DNA from 3 places in the Xylocopilactobacillus apicola genome. Region 2 is predicted to be linked to each of the others. Evidence: predicted binding sites of a transcription regulator. Region 2 holds the regulator's gene; each other region holds the start of a gene.

What was found. Region 2 encodes CtsR, which represses protease genes until heat stress. Its sites were predicted from a motif close to TTGGTCAAAAAAGGTCAAANA; they were not measured.
Positions count from the first base shown of each region.
Region 1: a site for CtsR is predicted at 5,122-5,142, ahead of clpP (ATP-dependent Clp endopeptidase proteolytic subunit ClpP). Genes of this name have one in related genera too.
Region 3: a site for CtsR is predicted at 3,698-3,718, ahead of clpB (ATP-dependent chaperone ClpB). Genes of this name have one in related genera too.

Region 1 is NZ_AP026802.1:2,077,111-2,084,732, reverse strand. Features, by position in the region: gene R8495_RS10340 (ATP-binding protein) at 279-1,730, shown strand; gene R8495_RS10335 (lactate/malate family dehydrogenase) at 1,826-2,734, opposite strand; gene R8495_RS10330 (lactate/malate family dehydrogenase) at 2,750-3,670, opposite strand; gene R8495_RS10325 (Rpn family recombination-promoting nuclease/putative transposase) at 3,886-4,800, shown strand; gene clpP (ATP-dependent Clp endopeptidase proteolytic subunit ClpP) at 5,188-5,781, shown strand; gene glmS (glutamine--fructose-6-phosphate transaminase (isomerizing)) at 5,973-7,622, shown strand, end outside.
Region 2 is NZ_AP026802.1:1,524,632-1,532,253, forward strand. Features, by position in the region: gene R8495_RS07475 (alpha/beta hydrolase) at 1-610, opposite strand, end outside; gene R8495_RS07480 (peptidase U32 family protein) at 619-1,833, opposite strand; gene R8495_RS07485 (peptidase U32 family protein) at 1,830-2,741, opposite strand; gene R8495_RS07490 (ATP-dependent Clp protease ATP-binding subunit) at 2,744-5,248, opposite strand; gene R8495_RS07495 (CtsR family transcriptional regulator) at 5,305-5,775, opposite strand; gene ppk1 (polyphosphate kinase 1) at 5,916-7,622, shown strand, end outside.
Region 3 is NZ_AP026802.1:1,756,626-1,764,247, reverse strand. Features, by position in the region: gene R8495_RS08495 (acyltransferase family protein) at 1-1,002, shown strand, start outside; gene rnz (ribonuclease Z) at 1,012-1,950, shown strand; gene R8495_RS08485 (SDR family NAD(P)-dependent oxidoreductase) at 1,951-2,727, shown strand; gene R8495_RS08480 (magnesium transporter CorA family protein) at 2,728-3,648, opposite strand; gene clpB (ATP-dependent chaperone ClpB) at 3,751-6,339, shown strand; partial or broken gene R8495_RS11195 (HigA family addiction module antitoxin) at 6,624-6,768, shown strand; gene R8495_RS08470 (BspA family leucine-rich repeat surface protein) at 6,932-7,622, shown strand, end outside.

The sequences.
Region 1 (7,622 bases), 550 kb from region 2:
AGTAAAACTGAGCTTCGCAGAGTAAAAGAGAGGTTCGCAGAGTAAAACTGAGCTTCGCAGAGTAAAAGAGAGCTTCACAGAGTAAAAGAGAGGTTCACAGAGTAAAAGAGAGGTTCGCAGAGTAAAAGAGAGGTTCACAGAGTAAAAGAGAGGTTCGCAGAGTAAAAGAGAGGTTCGCAGAGTAAAAGAGAGGTTCGCAGAGTAAAACTGAGCTTCGCAGAGTAAAACGGAGTTTCTTAGAGTAAAATATAATATAGAAAAGATTTAAGGATATATATATGACTAATTCTAAAGTGATTGGCGATGAGTTATTAACAAAGGCGGAAGGAACGACATTTGATCGAAAAAGTTCCGCTTATGACATAAATAAACTTGTAAATATTTTAATTGCTTTTGCAAATGCAGATGGTGGAATAGTTGCGGTCGGGATTAAAGATAAAACATTTGAAGGCATAAATAAATTGTCTGATAAAAAAATTAATGATTTTCTTCAAATGGGATTGCAATTAGTGAAACCAAAATTAGAAATTGAATCAGAGTTTAAAGATGTAATAAATAATCAAGGGCATCCAGATAGGGTTCTTTTGCTTGAAGTAAATCCATCTTCAAATAAAATATATTCTAATATGAAGGATGAAGTGTATGTAAGAGTTGGCGATGAAACCCATAAACTATCATTTGAGGAAAGGAAACACCTTGAGTATACTAAAGGTATCAGAGCATATGAGAGTCAGATTGTAAAAGAAGCCATTTTAGAAGATTTGGATTTGGATGTTGTCGAAGAATACAAACAAAAATATGGCTTTACAGGAAATAATTTATGGGATTTGCTTTTCCCGAAAGGTTTAGCCAAGAGAGACAATACCACACCAACAAAATATAGATTAACTGTCGCAGGAATACTATTGTTGGCAAAAACTCCCACAACTTTTGTACCTGGTGCAAGAATCAGATTTATTCGATATGAGGGTAAAGAAGAAGAAACTGGGACAGAAATGAATATAGTAAAACAGGCTTTATTTGAAGGACCTTTGCCAAAATTGTTAGAAATGGTCTCAAGAGAATTGGAGTCCCAGTTAAGGACATTTGTAAGTTTGGATTTAAAAACAGGAAAGTTTATGGAAATTCCTGAATATCCAAAAGGAGCATGGCTTGAGGGCTTGGTAAATGCAGTAACTCACCGTTCATATAATTACACAGGTGATGACATAAGAATTATTATGTTTGACGATCACTTAAAGATTCATAGCCCTGGACCATTACCCCCAATTGTCTCAGTAGATAACATAAGAAATATGCATTATTCGAGAAATCCATACATTGCACGGGCTTTGACTGATTTTAGCTGGGTTAGAGAATTTGGTGAAGGTGTAGATAGAATTTATAATGATATGGGCAAGTTTTTTTTAGATGACCCTATTTATAAAGTAGATCAAAATGCAGTAGATTTAATTCTTGAAAACAATATTGTTATGCGTTCTTTTAGAAAGAATGACGCGTTAGAGGCGAAAGTTGGTAAAATATGGACTGATCTCAATTATGTTGAACAAAAAGCGCTTCAGATAGCGTATGAAAAGGGCAAATTAAGAACTTCTGAATTAGAGAAAGAGGCAGACGTTAGTAATTATTCTGCGAGAAAGGCTCTAAAAAAATTGATGGGATTAAATATTTTAACGAAAATATCAACGTCTCGTACTTCTCCATCGCAGTACTATAAACTAGTTAAATAGAAATGGGTATCCAGTAAACCAAAACACAGCATGGTAACAAACGTTGCTGTTTTTTTTATACCAAAGAAAAAGCCCCCGGATGATATCCAAGGACTTTAACTGAACTGTTCGCTCTTCTCTTTAATTGTTTGGGCTGATTGTTGCAACTTTTCCTTTTCGCTTTCACTGAGCGGAAGCTCCAAGTCATGCTCGACACCACTTCGCCCAACAATAGCTGGAGTCGAGATGTAACTGTTTAGTTCTTTATTATAATGAGAGCAGATCGCCTCGGATTTGGCATCTGAAAGAATAATTTCAGAGAGGCTAACTGCGGCGTTCGCAATGGCGTAATTGGTGTATCCTTTGCCTGCAAAAACCTCTTGCCCGCCAAAGCGAGTTGCTTCTTCAATTTGAGCACCGTCAACTTCAAACTCGCTAAAAGGTCGCTCAGCGACCCGGACGGTTGACCAAGCTGCAAATTGCGAATCCCCGTGTTCACCCAGCATATATCCCGTGATCGAGCGCGGGTCGACGGCAAGCGTTGTGCCTAAATTGCGTTTTAAGCGCGCTGTATCGAGATAAGTGCCGGTGCCAAAAACTTTGTTGAAAGGAAATCCAGTATATTCTTGATAAAGGCCGGTGATGACATCATTGGGATTCGTGATAACCAGTAGAATTCCATGAAAACCAGAAACTTTCAACTGCTGCGCAGAATCTTTAACCAACGGAACGTTAATTTTTAATTCGAAAAAACGGTCAGTCTCGCCTGGCTTGATAAGATCCGTCCGTGCGACAGCAGCAATGACTAGATCGCAATCTTTCATTTGGGAGATTGAGCCATTAATAATTTCTGTGTGAGTGGACAACAAGCTGGCGGCATCTTTTAAATCTAGGGTATCCGCGTTCACTTTGTCGGTGTTGCTGTCAGTCAAAATCAAAGTGTCGGTGAGACCTTTGGCTACCATCAAGTGAGCAATTGTTGCTCCAACATGCCCCATGCCAATGATTCCAACGGTTCTTGCCATCTAAAATTCCTCGACTTAACTAAATTGTTCGCTTTTTTCTTTAATTGTTTGAGCTGATTTGAGCAAATTCTTGTTTTCTTCATCAGTCAAAGGCAACTCAAGGACGCGCTCAACGCCATTTTTGCCGATAATTGCGGGACTAGAAATGTAGCCTTTAAAATCTTCATTATAATGAGAGCAAATTGCTTCTGATTTGGCATCGGAGAAAATAATCTGGACAAGACTGGTTGCAGCTGTTGCCACGGCGTAGTTGGTATAACCTTTGCCTGCATGAACCTCGCCGCCGCCAAACCGCGTGTCCTTTTCTAATTGGTCTAAGTCGATGCCTTTTTCTTTAGCGATTTCGGTAAATGGTCGACCTTCAACTCGGACTGTAGACCAAGCTGCAAATTGTGAGTCGCCATGTTCGCCCAAAATATAACCGCTCACCGAACGAGGATCAACGCCCAAAGCTTCACCAACATGACGCTTTAGCCGAGAAGTGTCGAGGTAAGTACCAGTTCCGAGGACTTTGTTGGTTGCAAATCCAGTATGTTTATGATAGAGACCAGTAATGACGTCATTAGGATTTGTAATTACAAGCAAAATTCCGTGAAATCCTGAATCCTTTAACTCTTTAGAAAGATCGCTCACTCCCGGTGCGTTTGATCGCAATTCAACAAAACGGTCAACGTTGCCTACCTTGATCAAATCGATTCGCCCGATTGCCGAAATAATAATATCGCAGTCTTTCATGTCAGAGATTTGACCATTAATAACGGTGGTATGAGTTGATAATAAGCTTGCTGCGTCCTGAAAATCAAGGGTATCAGCATTCACTTTGTCTTGATTTCGATCGTACAAAATCAATGTATCCGCAAGTCCTTGAGCCACAATGATGTGTGCCACGGTCGAGCCAACGTTTCCCATTCCCATAATTCCAACTGTTCTTGCCATTTCTGTACTCCTTTTTTTGTATTGTTTCCATTATAACAACGTTTTGCCGAATCACAACAGTTTTATACAAAAAAATGAAATAATATGAATATTTACTGAAAATTCAATAAAAATAAAATTTATGCGTAATTTATAGATAGGCGGGATTTAAGTGAGGAAGGAGGAATGCTCACAAGAGAACTTGATTTCGCCGGAATAAAATTGAAGGAGCACTTATGACAAGAAGATTTATTACGCCGTCGAACGATTTGGTGTTTAAGAAGACGTTCACTGATGCCGAAAATACTCACATTTTGATTCATTTAATTGAAGATTTTACAGGACTCGTCGTTACGGATATTCATATCGACCATCCCTACAACTTCAATAACTTGGAGGAATTCAAGACAAACGAGCGCCTAGAATACACAGCTGTTGATATTTACGCCAAATTACAAGATGGCACGGGAGTAATTATTGAATTACAGGTGGCAAAAGAGTTACAATTAGCGGAGAGAAATTTGTATTATTTTGCCAAGAAATATGCCGACAACTACTCGTCGAAGAAAAACATCACGATTGAAAAGGACAAGTATAGTTCTTTGAGACCAGTGTATCAGATCATAATTTTGTATGAGAATTATTTTGACGATGATCTGCCGATTCATACTTTTAGGTATCGGTGTGATGAGACGGGAGAGAAGTTGTTGGACTCTCGGGGACAAGAAGACTCGATGATCATATTTTTAGAATTACACAAGCCACTGGACAAATTAAGTGAGTTGTTAAGGGATTGGTTTTTGTATTTTCTAGCGAGGGAATTGAGTAAGGAAGCGCCGAAGTACATTGTGGATGCGCAGAAAGTTTCCGAGTATGTGAACTTAAAGAAGGAGGAGCGAGCAGTGTTAATTGACATAGAGAAGAGGCGTGCAGATTCTGATACTTTTATAGCACGCGTTAAGTTGAATACTCGAGCAGAGACTCAAGCGGAGGACCGCAAGAAGTTCGAGGTTGAGTTGGAGGAGGAACGCAGAAAGTTTGAGGAGCAAACGCGAGAGAAAGCCCGCAAAATGCTGGCAAAAGGCTATGACCTGGAGGATATCAGCGAGATCACGGACTTGAGTGTTTCGGAGATCGAAAAGTTGAGATAAGAATTGCGGGCAGCGATAAGCTGCTCGTTTTTGGAATAGGAGGAGCGAGCAGTATTAAGCGACATAGAGAAGAGGCGTGCGGGACTCTGACACGTTGATTGCACGCAACTTGAGCAGAGGCTCGCAAGAAGTTTAAGGAACAAATGCGAGAGAAAGCCCGCAAAATGCTGGCAAAAGGCTACGACCTGGAGGACATCAGCGAGATCACGGACTTGAGTATTGCCGAACTAAACAAACTTCAACAGAGTCTTCGCTCGCCTCAGTAACCGTTACACAAACCCAGCGAAATGAATTTGGCAAAGCTTCAAATTTGTCAAAAAGATTTTGACCTTCCCTGACTTTTATAGTATTATTCAGGAGTTGAATAAAACAAGAATGGAGTAATAAATGTTAGTACCTACAGTAATTGAGAACACATCACGCGGCGAAAGAGCCTATGACATTTATTCGCGGCTTTTAAAAGACCGGATTATCATGCTGTCCGGCGAAGTTGAAGACAATATGGCTAATACAATCATTGCGCAGCTATTATTTTTGGATGCGCAGGATTCTAACAAAGATATCTACCTCTATATCAATTCCCCTGGCGGCGTGATCACGTCAGGTCTCGCAATTTTGGACACGATGAACTTCATCAAGTCTGACGTGCAGACGATCGCAATGGGGATGGCAGCTTCGATGGCAAGCGTCCTTCTCACAAGCGGCACCAAGGGCAAACGCTTTGCGCTGCCAAATGCGGAAGTCCTAATCCACCAGCCACTTGGCGGTGCTCAGGGTCAGCAGACCGACGTCGAAATCCAGGCTAACCATATGTTAGAAACACGGAAAAAATTGAACCAGATTCTCGCAAAAGCAACTGGTCAAACTTTAAAGAAAATTCAGACTGACACGGAGCGTGATAACTATATGACCGCTCAAGAGGCAAAAGATTACGGCTTGATTGATGATATCATGACTAATACACCAACAGCTAAGAAATAGTTCGGACTAACACCCATTTCAAAAGTGGGTGTTTTTTTATCCTCAGAATTCATATCCATCTCTCAAAATCCGACTAGACCAATTTGGAAATTCGTTTGACAACATATCTCATAAATGGCATAATGTTCGAGGTTTGAACGAATATTAAATCCAAAAAAAGATATAGACCAATTTGAAAAGAGGATAAAAATATGTGTGGAATTGTCGGCGTCATCGGACGTGAAGATACGACAGAAATCTTATTGAACGGATTAGAAAAATTAGAATATCGTGGCTACGACTCAGCTGGCATCTTCGTGACTTCAGAGCACGGAGAGGGTCATCTGGTGAAAGAAAAGGGCAAAATCGCAGATTTGCGGGCAGCCGTCGGCTCTGAGGTTCAGGGAACGCTCGGAATTGGGCATACCAGATGGGCAACGCACGGAATCCCCAGCGACCACAACGCGCACCCGCAGGTTTCGGCTAACGGTCGTTTCTACCTTGTGCACAACGGCGTGCTTGAAAACTACGAAGAATTAAAAGCAAAATACTTGTCAAACGTTACTTTTACTAGTGAAACTGACACCGAAGTGGCAGTCCAGCTCGTGGAATATCTTGTCGACCAAGAGGGCTTAGACGTGCTGGCAGCTTTTCGCAAAATGGTCAGCATGATGAAAGGCTCTTACGCTTTCTTGATGATCGACCAAACTCAGCCAGATCAGCTTTACGTTGCCAAGAACAAAAGCCCGCTCTTGATCGGCTTGGCAGACGGCTTTAACGTAGTCTGCTCCGACAGTCTGGCGATGCTGAGCCTGACTCACGAATTCGACGAACTCCATGACGGCGAAACAGCGATCGTCACTAGCGACCACGTTGAAATCTTCGACCCCAACTATCAGGTGGTCGAACGGAAGCCTTACAAAGTTTCCTTGGACGCCGATGCAGTCGACAAGGGAACTTATCCTTTCTTTATGTTAAAAGAAATCGACGAACAGCCAGCAGTAATCCGCCGCTTAGTGAGCACTTACTTAGGCGAACGTGATGACTATCGCTTTGATCCGCAGCTAATTGCCAAAATGGCTGAGGCTGATCAAATTTATATCGTCGCAGCAGGTACAAGTTATCATGCAGGTCTTGCGGCGAAACAAATCGTCGAGGAAGTCGCTAAAATGCCGGTCGCCGTTGAGCTGGCTAGCGAGTTTGGCTACCACCTGCCAATCCTTTCCAAGCGCCCGTTCTTCGTCTTCTTGTCCCAAAGCGGCGAGACCGCAGACAGCCGCCAAGTGCTGGTCAAGATGAAAGAGCTGGGCTACCCGAGCTTGACGATCACAAACGTTGACCGCTCAACGCTTTCTCGTGAGGCTGATTTCACTGTTTTGCTAAACGCTGGTCCCGAAATTGCGGTGGCTTCGACGAAAGCTTATACAGCTCAGATTACCGTCATGGCGCTGTTGGCTAAAGCCTTAGGGCAAAAGCTCGGCACCGACGATGGCAAAATTGATCTGCGCAGCGAACTCAGTCTAGCAGCAAATGCGATGCAGACAATTGTGGATAACAAGGAAGCAATCGAAGGATACGCCAAAGAATTCTTCGAAACGACGCCAAAAGCGTTCTACATCGGACGTGGTCAGGACTACTTTGCGAGCTTGGAAGCAGCGTTGAAGCTAAAAGAGATCTCCTACATCCAAGCTGAGGGTTTCGCCGCAGGTGAATTGAAGCATGGCACGATCTCGCTCATTGAAAATGGGACGCCCGTCATTGCGCTTATCACCGATCAGGCAACAGCAGGACTGACACGAGGCAACATTAAAGAAGTCGAGGCTCGGGGAGCGAAAACTTTGAAAATCGTGAGCGAGAACTTG
Region 2 (7,622 bases):
CTAATTCGTCCATTGAATTCAAGAGAAACACTGGCCCAGTTGTAGAGCTAACTCGATAATATGGCGTTGCTTTTTTCAAAAGGTCCAAATTTTGTCCCAGGTAATTAAGAATGAACCCCTTATAAAACTGCTCATTTAGCTTCAATTGTTCTTCTGGATCATCAGATTTAAGCGCCTCTAACACTGGTTCAACTGATTGATGCTTTCTAATCCATTTTTCAAGATCAAAAATTCCAGACAACGATACTGCCGGAATTCCATATTTGATTGCCAATTCGACTGCCATTGTTCCACCAACTGAAGTACCTAAAACTGCAATTTCGTTTGTAGGAAACTGTGATTTTGTCCACTGATAGGCTTGATTAATGTCCTCTTGAGGAGCAGGATAAAAATTCGGCGGAGCAAGTCTGTAATCTGGTACAACCACATCATAACCCAAGGTTACAAACTTTGTTGCTAATTCTGTCTCACTGTCTTTACTTCCACGAAACCAACCACCACCATGGATGATAATGAGACTCATCTTCACTTTGTTTTTAGCATCATTTTGGTAGAGGTCTAACTTCAAATGATGCTCTTTTTCATATTCTAAATCTTTGCTAAATTTCATCAAACTGCCTATACTGTCACCTTTGCAGTTTTTTTCTTTCTAATCATCGTGCCAGCTGGCATCTTAACATCAAGATTAATTGAACAAATCATCATTGCATGACTGGCTCTCTCTATCTTTAAATTATCTTCATCTCTTAAATCCTGTGCTTTTGCAAGATAATGATAGAAATTAGGACCATAAAATTCTAGTTCATCGCCTTCGGAAAAATTATTACGTTCCTGGATAATAACGCGACCATTTTGAAAACCTTGGACCTCACCGATGAATTCATAACCCAAATCAGGTTTGACGTGAGCAAATAACTCATCATCTTTACTTGGCGCACCATTAAAAAAGCCAAATGACATCCGGCGCTGAGATATCTTCGACAATTCCTCAATCCATGCTGGATCGACAGTGAAATTATCTGGATCAGCAAGATAAGCATCTACAGCGGTCCGATAGACGTTAGCTACTGTCGAAACATAATGAATCGTCTTCATGCGCCCTTCAATTTTAAGACTATCCACACCGGTTGAAAGCATTCTGCCAATTTCAGGAATCAGGCTCATGTCAACCGCTGACATCGTAAATTGCTCATCTCCTGTCAATGAACGCCCAGTTTCATCAGTTAAATTATAGAGAAATCGACAATTTTGTGCACACCCGCCACGATTAGCATCCCGCCGATTCATATAATTACTCATTACACAACGCCCAGAATAACTAATACACATTGCACCTTGAATAAAAGCCTCAATCTCCACATCAGTATGCTCTTTAATTTCTTTAATCTCTTCATAGGTCGTCTCCCGACCCAAAACCACTCTTTCTAGCCCGTGTTTTGCCCAAAAATTTACTGCCTCATAATTAACAGCTGATGCTTGAGTCGACAAATGGACCGGCAATCCTGGAACCTGCGTTAAAACCGCGCTAATAATGGCGGGATCTGAAACGATGATCGCGTCAATTCCTGCATCCCTGACTTCGGTCAAGTAAGAGATCATATCTGTTAACTCGTTTTCGTGGCAAACAATGTTGGCCGCCAAATAAACTTTAGCTGATTTTGCATGCGCATATTCAGCACCTTCACGCATATCTTCAATTGAAAAATTGCTGGCCCTTGACCTTAACCCCAGCCGCTCACCTCCAATATAGACTGCATCTGCTCCGTAATCAATTGCAACATGCAATTTCTCAGGAGTTCCTGCGGGAACTAAAACTTCTGGTTGATTGGTCATTTAATATCTCCTAACTGATAATGATAAAATCCGGTCGAAATTTTTCGATCTGCTGGTAATTTTTCTTTTAATTCAGTGTTTAATTCTTCGAAATTCGACTCACCTGATTCCAATAATTTGCGGGCTCGAATGAAAATTTCCATAATTGATAACCAGTTCTCACTTGGATAGAACTTGCTATCAAAGGTATAATGACAAATTCCCAATACAACTAATTCAGGTAACTGTTCTAACAAATTGAGATCCTCTGGCCCGTACATGTGAGTTCCATTTTGATCTTCAAACATTGTATATATATCTTCTGGTTTCTGCGGTAAATTAACGTGATAAACTTGATTAAAATTAAACTCGGATGATTTATTTTCGTAATCCAAATAATTATAAATCAAACTTCTAGCCGAATGTTCAATTGCAATCGGACCAAAGAGTTGCATAATTGGGGGAACTTGCAATTTAGGAATCAATTCCTCCAGCTCCACATAAGGAAGCTCTCGCGCAATTCTTACATAAGATGCTCCTTCGTTACCCCAAAAATTTATCATCCCCGAGTTAGTATCGAGAACCTCTCCGTTATATATGAATTTTTGGCTCGGAAATTTCTCCTGAATTAAATTCACCGCTCCTGCATCACCGACCATCACATAATCAACCCCAATTGTTAAAAGATCAGCTAAATACTTCTCATAAGCAAGCAATTTATCATTATGTAAAATAGCATTAGCGGCAACCACCACTTTTTTGCCGAGCTGATGGGCCGTTTCCGTTAATCGTTGAGTTTCCAAGACATTATAGTCAGTAGGCAACCGTAACCCAAAATCATTGTTTCCGATTATTAAAGTATCAATTCCTAAATCAAAAAGAGAACCCGCAACTTCTTTTGCGGGTACTGTTGAAGAATATTCGATCATCGTCAAATTTTGACCTTATCTTTCTTTTTAGTGGATTTTGTAACTCGCATTTTAAACTGTTCCCCTTTAGCACCAATTGTCACCGAATCGCCACGAGAAATTTCTCCGCTCAATAGCTGTTCACTCATGACATCTTCTAATTCATTCTGTAAAACTCTCCTAATTGTTCGAGCTCCATATTCGGGATTATATCCTTTGTCAGCAATCAAATTAATTGCACTCGGAGTTAATTTTAGAGAAATTCCCATTTCGTCCAAACGATGAACAAAAACACCAACCATCAATTTAACAATTTGGCGAACTTCATCTTTAGTTAAGACCTTAAAGATAACAATTTCGTCGATTCGATTAAGAAATTCTGGCCGATAAGTTTCTTTTAGCACTTCGCGAATTTTATTCTCAATAGCAATATCGCTGGTTACATTATTTTTCGCGCCAAAGCCAACCTCGTGTTCATCTCTAAGACTAGTTGCACCTAAATTAGAAGTCATGATAATAATTGTATTACGAAAATCCACTCTCCGACCGCGCGCATCAGTCAAGTATCCGTCATCTAAAACCTGCAAAAGCAGATTAAATACATCCGGATGAGCCTTTTCAATTTCATCAAATAAAATAACTGAATAAGGATGATTACGAACTTTTTCTGTTAATTGGCCGCCTTCTTCATACCCAACATATCCTGGAGGAGAACCAATCAAACGGCTGGTAGTATGTTTTTCCATATACTCAGACATATCAATTCGGATTATATTATCAGCAGAACCAAACAGTGCATCCGCCAACGATTTAGCAAGCTCGGTTTTCCCAACCCCAGTTGGGCCTAAAAACATAAACGAACCCATCGGACGGCCAGGATCTTTTAATCCACTTCTTGTTCTTCTGATTGCCCGAGAAATAGCTGATACTGCAGAATCTTGTCCGATCACCCGTTGATGCAAAAATTCTTCTAAGTTAACCAAACGCTCAGACTCTTTTTGAGTCAACTGCATTACTGGGACCCCAGTCCACTCAGAAACTATTTCAGCAATATCTTCACCCGTCACGATCAATTCATCAGAGCGTGGGACAGTAACATTAACCCCATATTTGGCATCTCCTAATTTATCTCTTAATTCAAATTCTTGTTTACGAATTTTAGCAGCTAGCTCAAAATCTTGATTTTTGACAGCGTCTTCTTTTTCAATCTCTATTTTCGCCAACTCTTTACTGATATTTACCATTTGAGAACTAGTAGAATTGGCTAAATGAACCTTCGCAGATGCTTCATCTACAAGATCAATTGCCTTATCCGGCAAAAAACGATTGGTAATGTAACGATTTGATAGTTCGACCGCAGCATCAATTGCTTCATCACTTATCTTGAGATGATGATGAAGTTCATATCGCTCACGCAAGCCTTTTAGAATTTCCCTAGATTCATCTACCGTTGGTTCATTGACCATAACTGTCGCAAATCGTCTTTCTAAAGCTGCATCTCTTTCAATATACTTTTGATACTCATTAAGCGTTGTCGCTCCAATCAACTGGATTTCGCCACGGGCTAAAGCCGGTTTCAAAATATTAGATGCATCAATTGCACCTTCTGCCCCACCTGCTCCAATTAACGTATGTAGCTCATCAACGAAAAGGATTATATTATCACTGTCAGAAATTTCTTTAATCACTTTTTTTAAGCGGTCTTCAAATTCGCCACGATATTTAGTTCCTGCCACGAGTGATCCCGTGTCAAGCATCATTAAACGATTATTTAACATTTCAGAAGGCACTTGCCCATCAACAATTCTTTCGGCCAAACCTTCAGCAATCGCAGTTTTGCCAACTCCTGGCTCACCAATTAAAACAGGGTTGTTTTTCGTCCGACGTGATAAAATTTGAATTACTCTTTGAACCTCTCGATTTCGACCAATTACAGGATCAATCCCGTTATTACGCGCTGATTCAGTTAAATCACGGGCTAAATTATCCAACGTTGGGGTCTTTGAAGCTCCCTTAGATCCTTGAAGCTCAGAACCAGCCCCCATCCGTCGTTTCCCAAAATTTCTCCCAGGTACATCTGTAATTCCCATTTTTTTAAGCAATAATTGGCGAGTTTTTTCTAAATTTAACCCTAGATTAATCAAAATTCTCGTTGCTAAAACGTCATCTTCACTTAAAATTCCAAGCAAAATATGCTCTGTTCCAATTTTAAGGGCACCTAAACGTTTTGCTTCATCACCTGCATAAGCCAGAATCTCCTTAGCTTTTTGAGAATATCCCAGACTTTCCTTATCGACATTTGTAATTTTATTATCAGAGCTAAAACCAGTCAAATCATTGATTTCCTCCTGAATATCTGCTTCATTAATGTTTAATTTGCGCAAGGTTTTACCTGCAATTCCCTCGGGTTCAAGCACTAATGCTAATAGTAAATGCTCAGTAGATACCGCAAAATGGCCCAACATTTTCGCATTGGTTTGAGAAATCTCCAGTACCATCCTAGCACTGGGCGTAAATAAGTTATCCAATTTAAACCTCCTCGATGAGGATTTCATCTTCTTTGTTAATTATATAATAATTTTAGCTAATTTTCGTACTCTAGCTTAGTTAAAATGCATTTAAAAATATGTGCTCGCAATTTATTTTGACTGGGCTTATCCAACTCTCCTAAAGCATCGTTATCAATTGCTGCAAGAATTATTCGGCCGCAGGGAACATCTATTATTTCATCATTAATCAGTTGCTTAATGATCGTAGATGCGTCAGTTAAAGTCAAAACTGAACCCACTTCAGACTTAACTTTTTCCAACAAATCTCTGGTGCTGACAAACTGTAATTTAACGATTCGAATATAGCCACCGCCGCCCCTTTTACTTTCGACGTAATAACCATGCTTGGCATCGAAACGAGTCTTGATCACATAATTAATTTGTGAGGGAACTACATTGAAATATTCGGCGATTTGTTGGCGTCGTAATTCAACTTCGAAATTCTCATTTAAAATATTTTTAATATACTGTTCAATCAGATCAGATAAATTATTCGATTGGCTCATTTTTATTCCTTGACTATATTTGACTAACATTATAATACGAGGAGATTCAAATTTAAACCCTTGGACGATTTAAATCCGATTGGGCCTTTTTTTCCAAGTAAAATATCTTATAATAAAGTTATAGGAAATGGTAATAAATAATGGAAATGTCTAAACAACATGATTTTATGAATCGCGAGATTAGTTGGCTTGCCTTTAACGACCGAATTCTGGACAACGCTCAGTCGCCCGCGATTCCACTTTTGGAGCGAACGAAATTTTTGAAAATTACTCAAGCAAATCTTGATGAGTGGTATATGATTCGGGTTGCTAGTTTAATTCGCGAAGTTCAAGCTGGTGATTTTAATCCCGATAAATCTGGACTGGCGCCAAATACGCAACTCAATCAAGTTCGAAAATTAGTTAAGAGGCAGTTAAAAAGGCAAAATAAAATTTGGCTAAAAATAAAAGGTGACCTCGCAAATCACAAAATCAATTTATTAGACTACCAAAAACTCAGTGTTGAACAAAGAAAATTTGCTGATAATTATTTCCTTACAACTGTCAGCCCGCTAATTGAGGTAGAACTTCTGCCAAAGGATATTCCCTGGCCTGAGATGGAAAACGGTGCTATGTATTTCGTATCAGAGATGATCAGTGCCCAAGATCCTTCCAAGCATATTTTTTCCCATTTTAAACTCCCGCCTTTAAATCGACTCCTCGTCTTACCAGAACAAAGTAACTGTTTTATCTTGTTAGAACAAATTATTAAGGCTCACTTTAAAGAATTAATCCAAGCTAAATTTAAAGGACGTTTTATTGCTCAAAAAATTTACCTTTATCGAATTTTAAAAGATATGGACATTAGAAGTCTGCCTAAAGAGAGCAAGAATACTGAACAAGCGGTCGAAATTGCCCTTGAAAAAAGAGCCTCAGCTCCTGTAATTTTTCTGGCAGTCGACAGCTCAATGCCGCGTAAAACTTTGAAAACTTTAACAGAAGTCCTTGACGTTAATCCTTTAAATACATTTCATATTAATGGCGATTGGGACTACAACTTCATTGACCAGCTTTGTCAGAGTATTGTTAATGCCCCAGCCAATCTCCATTTTCAAAAAAGAAGTCCTCATCACGAAAGCGATCTTGAAGGAACAGAAATTTTTGCTAAGATTCAAAATCACGATTATTTATTGCATCATCCTTATGATAGTTACGACGGCGTCGTGAATTTCTTTGCGCAAGCGGCAATTGATCCCACTGTAAAAGAGATTTATGTAACAATTTATCGGACCTCTCACGACTCACCAATTGTGAAATCTTTAGCTGATGCAGCAAAACATGGCAAAAAGGTTAATGTCTTAATTGAGGTTAAAGCTCGTTTTGACGAGGAACATAACATTAAAGTCGCCGATTATTTGCGTGGAATTGGGATAAATGTTTACACAAGCTTTCCAGATCTTAAGATCCACTGTAAAATGGCTTTAGTGGTTAGAGACGACAAAAGCACGATTGCTCATCTGGCGACAGGAAATTATAATGAGGCAACAGCCAAAGGCTACACCGATTTTAGTTTTTTTACAGCCCGTCTGAAATACGCTAAAGACATTAAACGGATTTTCCAGTATATTAATGGGAAGAAAAAGTTGCCTAATAAGCTCAACAAGCTCTATATTGCCCCAAATATGCTTAGGTCAAAATTAGAGCATGAGATCAAAAAAACGATTAAAAAGGCTCAAGACGGAGAAAACTGTGAAATTTGGATCAAATGTAACTCCCTCTCCGATTATAAATTAATTAAAAATTTGTATGATGCCAGCTCCAAGGGTGTTAAAGTTCATCTTTTAATCCGCGGACTTACAACTGCTGTC
Region 3 (7,622 bases), 230 kb from region 2:
GTCAAGCTGATCGCCAAACATCCGTTTCTTTATTCGATAGTTGAGTTATTCATAATATTTGTGATCAGTGCTTTTTCGTATTATTTTATCGAACAATATTTTGCTAAAATTACTTGGTCAAACTTCCAGGCTGATTTGAAAGATATTTTAGTTTTTAAAGGTCAAAAAGGCCTTAAGCTGCGGGGGAAAATCGGTCTTTGGATTTTGGCACCGTTGGTTTTGTTGGGTGTTAGCAGCAATGTGTACTCAGTTTTTGCAAAAGTTCAAAATCCCAATGACACAGCTTTGGCGCGCAAAATTAAGAAAAATGCTGCTGCCCAAAAAGTTCATAATCAATTGGCTGAAAAGAATGCGCAAAAAGCAAATCGTGAGGCAAAACAATTACAAAAAAACCAGGAACGTTCACGTTCAGTAAGTCGATCGACTCGGCGTGCTTTAACATTTGCTGCCAAAAAGAATCCGGTGAATCAAGAATATGAGAAGTATGGACTGACGCAATTTGAACTTCAATTGGCTCAAAGGACTAATCTGACTGCAATCGGGGATAGTGTGATGCTTGATGGGCAGGCAGATCTGACCAAAATTTTCCCTAAGATTGTAATTGATGCAGTAGTGAGTCGGCAGGCCAGCAGTTTACCTGATCTTCTAAAGAAAAAAGCTGAGCAAGGCGTGATTGCTTCGACGATTGTGATTGGTTTGGGGACAAACGGGACGTTGACGCCCGATTTAATTGAGCAGGCGATGCAAATTGCCACTGCTGAGCGTGATGTCTTTTGGATCACCGATCATGTTCCAACCAGGTCATGGCAAGATTCAAATAATGCGGTTATTATGCAAGAGGCAAAAAAATATCCGAATATGCATATTATTGATTGGCATCAGCATGTTGGCAACCATCGTGATTGGTTGTATGATGATTTAACCCATCCGACCCCAACGGGGGCGGTGCAGTACGGCACATTTATTGCTAAGGAGATTCTCCAATTTTTGGAGCAGAAATGATAAATTTAAATGGAAATTGAATTTTTAGGAACTGGAGCAGGAGCTCCTTCAAAAAGTCGTAACGTTACGAGTGTGGCTTTAAAATTATTAGATGAAATTAATGAAGTTTGGCTGTTTGATGTCGGCGAAGCGACCCAACACCAAATATTAAAGACTAATCTGCGTCCGCGCAAAATTGCAAAAATATTTATTACTCATATGCATGGTGATCATATTTTTGGTTTGCCTGGTTTTTTGTCGAGTCGTTCTTTTCAAAATGGAGAAGAAGCGATCGATATTTATGGACCAGTTGGGATCAAAGATTACGTGATGATGAGTTTAAAACTTTCGGGCACCCATTTGGGATATCGCATTAATTTTCATGAGTTGAAAAATGATCAAGGAGTCTTGATTGATGATCAGAATTTTCGGGTTGAATATGCTTTATTAGACCATCGGATTGCGAGTTTTGGTTATCGAATCACCGAGGCGGATAAGCCTGGCGAATTATTGGTTGATAAGTTGCGTGAAGAAAATGTACCGTCCGGCCCGCTTTATGGTAAGTTAAAAAGCGGAGAAGATGTCACCCTGCCGGATGGACGGACACTCTACGGGCATGATTACGTTGGTCCGACAATTCCAGGGCGTGTAGTAGCAATTTTTGGTGATACAAGAATTAGTAAGAACCACCAACTTTTGGCTCACAACGCGGATGTGATTGTTCATGAGAGTACTTTTGCCAGCCAAGAGCGTGATATTGCGCGCCAATATTACCATTCGGCGAGTACTCAGGTTGCGCAGATGGCAAAAGATGCTAAGGCGAAACACTTGCTCTTAACGCACATTTCAGCTCGTTATCTGGGTAAATCGGCTCAAATTCTCCAAAAACAAGCGGAGAAAATTTTCCCGGGAGTTCGAGTTGCTAATGATTTCAGTATCTTCAAAATTCCTCCAAAAAAAGGAGTTTAAATGGCTAAAAGAGTAGTTATTGTGACGGGCGCAACTTCGGGAATCGGATTTGTTGTAGCGAAACTTTTGGTCCAAAGACATTATTTTGTAGTGATGGTCGGACGCAGTTCTGAACGACTTTTGCAATCACAAGCCAAAATTGATCCTAAGCGTGAATCATCTGAAATTATGAGCTGTGATTTGTCGCAGCAAAAAGCCATTAAACGTTTGGTGCAGATAGTTTCCGATAAATATATAGTCACAGCCTTAATCAATCTTGCCGGAAGCGGACATTTTAAAACCGTCCTTGAGACAAGTGATGATGAGATCGCTCAGACTTTTGCAGCAAATACGTTAGGACTGATCTATCTGACAAAGGGAATTGCAGCGCTAATGGTAGCTCAGGGCTTTGGTCAGATCATTAATGTTGCTTCAATGGCGGGCAAGCTTACAACGCCCAAAGCGACGATTTATGGGAGTTCAAAAGCGGCAGTGATTGCTTTTTCTAATGGCTTGCGCCTTGAACTTCGAAGTAAGGGAGTGAAGGTGTCGACGGTCAACACTGGTCCAGTTGCAACACCATTTCTCACCAAAGCTGACCCGAGCGGCAATTATGAACATTCAGTTGCACCTTATCTTTTGAGCTCAAAAGTCGTGGCAAAGAAAATAGCGTCCCTACTGGAACGCTATCAGCGTGAAGTAAATCTGCCATGGTACATGGAAGCGGCAGCTAAGTTTTATCCCTTTGTACCGCATCTGGGCGACTATTTGGCAGGCGTAGTTTTTAACAAAAAGTGATCAGTTAAAGAATCCGCGCTTTTTCAGGATAATATAGACCCAAAACATCAAAAGGATCGTGCCAATTGTGATCAAAAGCCAGGCAGAGGCTTCCTCTTCTCCTGGTAAAGTGACGTTCATGCCGAAAAATCCGACGATAATCGCAGGAATTGCCAGAACAATTGAGGCAACAGTGAGAATGCTCATTGAACGATTGGTTTTGTTGTTTACAATATTTTCGTAAGCGTCGGAAAGCAAATTCATGATCTTGGTTGAAATATTGGCCATATCTAAAGCTTGCTTCATTTCAATTTCGATATCTCTTAGATATTTAATCTCGGGGGTATCGATTTTTTGTTGATATTCTTTTCGAAATTGCTGCAACGTTGCGCGATTTTTTTCGAGCGCACTTAAATAATAAATAAGTTCAACTTTGACATTTAGCAGCTCGCTTAAGTATTCGCTATTGCGTTTATGATAGAGTTCGCTTTGCAGGAGGTTGCGTTTTCGCTCCACCTCTGAAAGAGCATCTAAATATTGAGCTGTCAGATTGTAAAAGGCATTTAAAACCAAATCGAAAGGTTGCATTTTTTCAGGTGGGATGGACTCTTTATAACCCTCGGGCATTTTTTGAATGATGTCAGAGAGCATCTGGCTAGTTGCGTAGTTAGTAAAAGTAATGAGCCGCGTGGAATTCTGAATGAAAAAGGCAATTGGTTGAATTTTCACTCCTTTTTTAACTTTTTCAGCAATCCCGTTTACGATCACCAGATCAGTATCTTCATAATGATCGTAGCGCGGCGACTCAAAATTATCTGTTGCATATTGAATCATTTCCCAACTGAGGTTGTAATCAGCTCTCACTTGGCCAATTTCTTCGTCGCTCGGGTTAATGATTTGAATCCATTCGAAGTTTGAATAACTATTTTCTGTTTTTATCATTTTTTTCACCAATAAACATTATACCAAAAGTCAAAAAAGATGTTTTGACAATTTGACCAATCCTGACTATAATATATGCAAACGAATTTAGAGGTAATAATTATGGACCAGAATAAATTTACTAATACATTAAATGAAGCGATTCAGGCAGCACAACAATTAGCAATTGAAAACCAAAACTACGAAATCGATGTCCCACACTTAATTAAAGCTATTATGGAGCAAGACGACTCATTGGGAGCGACGATCTTTAGCGGCGAGAAAATTGATAATGAGGTTATATCCGCGGAGTTGGCACAAGAAATTGCCAATCTTCCTAAAGTCTCTGGCAGTAATTCAAATTACGGTCAAACGATCTCGCGGGATTTACTCAATCTTTTCACTGAAGCTCAGAAAATCGCCAAGACTTATGGAGACGAGTTTGTGGCGGTGGATACAGTCCTTTTGGCTTTATTCAATTTGCGCCAGCTAGCTTTTACCAAGTTCTTGGAAGGCCGTGGACTAAATCAGACTAAGATGAAGAAAATTGTTGAAGATCTTAGAGGCGGCAGTAAGATTACAAGCCAAGATGCTGAGAAAAATTACAAGGCGCTAGAGAAATATGGTACCAATATGATCGCAGCAGCTCGCAAAGGAAACGCGGATCCAATTATTGGGCGTGATGCGGAAATTATGAACGTGATTCGGGTACTTTCTCGCAAGACGAAGAATAATCCAATTTTAATCGGGGATCCGGGAGTTGGAAAAACGGCGATCGTTGAAGGTTTAGTTCAGCGGATGGTGAACGGCGATGTACCAGATAATTTGAAAGATAAAATTGTTTACAACCTTGATATGGGAGCACTCATTGCAGGAGCTAAGTATCGTGGTGAGTTTGAAGAACGTCTGCAGGCGGTTTTAAAAGAAGTCAAAAAAGCTGACGGACGAATCATTCTTTTTATCGACGAAATTCACAATATTGTTGGTGCGGGCAAAACCGAAGGCAGTATGGATGCAGGAAATCTCTTAAAACCAATGCTGGCCCGCGGCGAGCTGCGCTTAATTGGAGCTACGACGCTTGATGAATATCGGCTTTACATCGAAAAAGATAAGGCGCTAGAGCGAAGATTCCAACGAGTTACAGTTGATGAACCAACCGTTGAAGACACAATTAGTATTTTGCGGGGGTTAAGAGAGCGGTTTGAAGTTTATCATGGCGTTAGAATCCATGATAGTGCGTTGGTTGCTGCGGCAACTCTTTCCAATCGTTATATTACCGATCGATATTTGCCCGACAAGGCAATTGATCTAGTGGACGAGGCGAGTGCTAATATCAACGTTGAGATGCACTCCGTGCCCGAAGAGCTTGATGAGAGTAACCGCAAATTGATTCAACTGCAAATCGAAGAGGAATCTTTGAAGAAGGAAACTGATAAGGCTTCGGAAATTCGGTTGGCTGATACCAAAAAGGCGATCGCCGAAGCGAAAGAAGAGAATAACAAGCTGAAAGCGCGCTGGGATCAAGAGTTGAAATCGATTAATAGCTTAAATGAAAAGAAGAAGCAAATCGAAAAAGCACGTCATGATCTGCAAGAAGCTCAAAATCGAAGTGATTTTGAAATGGCGGCGAAAATTCAGCACGGAACTTTGCCTGAATTAGAACGCGAACTTGAAGAAGACGAAAGCAACTCGAAGAATCATACTGACTGGATGGTTGACGAATCGGTGACGGAAAATGAGATTGCTGAAGTAATTAGTCGACAAACGGGAATTCCGATCTCCAAATTAGTTCAAAGTGATCGGGAGAAGCTTTTGCACCTTGAAGATGATTTGAAGAAACAAGTGATCGGGCAAGACGAAGCAATCAAAGTCGTATCTGATGCTATTATTCGGTCTCGGGCAGGAATTCAAGATCCTGATCGACCGTTGGGCAGTTTTATTTTCCTAGGACCAACAGGAGTTGGTAAGACTCAGCTTGCTAAAAGTTTAGCTGAATTGTTATTTGATTCTGAGAAACACATGGTCAGAATTGACATGAGTGAGTACATGGAGAAAGAGTCGGTCTCACGTTTGATCGGAGCAGCACCAGGATATATTGGTTACGAGGAAGGTGGCCAGTTAACCGAAGCGGTTAAACGCAATCCTTATACGATCATTTTGCTGGACGAAATTGAGAAAGCTCACCCGGATGTCTTCAATGTCTTACTGCAAGTACTTGATGATGGCCGTTTAACTGATGGTAAAGGTCAGACTGTTGATTTCAAGAATACTTTAATTATTATGACCAGTAATTTAGGCGCAGATTTGATTTTGGATCAACAGCAAAAAGAATCAGGCGAAGAACTACATCAGCAGTTAATGAACATCATGAGAGCACATTTTAAGCCAGAGTTCTTAAACCGGGTGGATGCAATCTTAGAGTTCAATGCTTTAAGTGAAGACGATGTAGTCAGAATTGTTAGCATCGATATGCAAGATCTCAAGAACCGTTTGAAAGATCAGCGGATCGAATTGGAAGTAACTCCTGCTGTCTTGGAATGGATTGGCAAGAGTTCTTACGATCCAAGCTTTGGTGCCCGTCCGGTGCAAAGATTTATTAAGAACAACGTGGAAACTCCGCTTGCTAAAGAAATTATCGCAGGTAAGGTGCTACCAGATACAAAGGTTACCGCAGAACTCAATGATAAAGAGTTGGTTTTTGTAAGTAAATAAGAGAGCTGAGCATGCCTTGGCTCTTTTTTGTTTTAAATCATTATTTTATTCGAAAGAAAGTTACTGATGTTTCCATGTGGCTGAAAAAGTTTATCATCAGCTTTTATCCAAGAAATTACTCTCAAGTTGTTAGATAATTCAGGGAATATCAATGATCTAATACAATTGAAGGGCGAACAAATCAATACAGTATTAATCGTGTTTTGAAGAAAAAATAATAAAGATTCTGAGAACTTGGAAATAGTTGACTATCATGCTTGAAAGGAATAGATGATGTGGAATGAATTACAACTCCTGAAATTAGCCAAATTTTGTCAGAAGAATTTGTGCTGCGCGCATGAAATCAGAATCCCGACTTCTAGAATATATGACCGTCGTCAGATAACAGTCGATACTTCGATCAGATTAGGAAGATTATTTGGTGCTAACATCTAATTTTTCAGATATCTGGAATTGTTAATAGGCATTATTAGACTAAAAGTTTTTTTAAAATATCAATTAATGATAAAAAAATTATGATAAATCGATCAACGAAGAATATATCTAATGATATCATTAAGTAAAAGCTTTCAACATATAGAAGGGAATTTAGATGAATTGGCGGAAAATAAAACGACTTTTACTTTTGATAACAGTCATAGCAGTGCTTTTTGTTTTTTGGCACGTAATGCCAAATGTGGATACCCACGCTGACCAAGCCTCGCTTCATGGGAGTTCGAGTAAATTTAAGACACCGAGTTTAAATGAATTAGCGGATCCATTTAAGACCAAAGGGAAACTGGTATCCTCCAGGGGAAATATTGGTCCACAAATAGCAGGAACCGTCGTTCAAACTAATGATTTTCATTTATTTGTGAATAGTCAGATTAATAGTTCTAATCAACCATACGAGGTTTTAAATTGGGATAGTGTTGTTGATAGTTCAGATGGTTACGTGATTCAGCGGACAAATGATGCCGCTCTTCCAAGTAATGAAGCTGCCTGGCAGTTACCCCCCACTAATTATGGTAAGCAGATAACGATCCTTAACGTGTATCCGGATAATTGTAATTATTTGCAAACATGGATGAATCAACTAGACCCAGCCACGGGGCAGCCCGTTTCAATGGGGCTAATCAATGTGGTGCCGGTTTCTTTTGCAGATTTTAACAGTAACCCGGATCAATACTTAAAAGATGCTGCGGGAAACTATCAATATGACGGAATTTATTTTGGTTCAGAGGATGGCAACGGGGGGAACGGACCGAATAACGATTTGAATGCCACGTCGTATGCGGCAACGG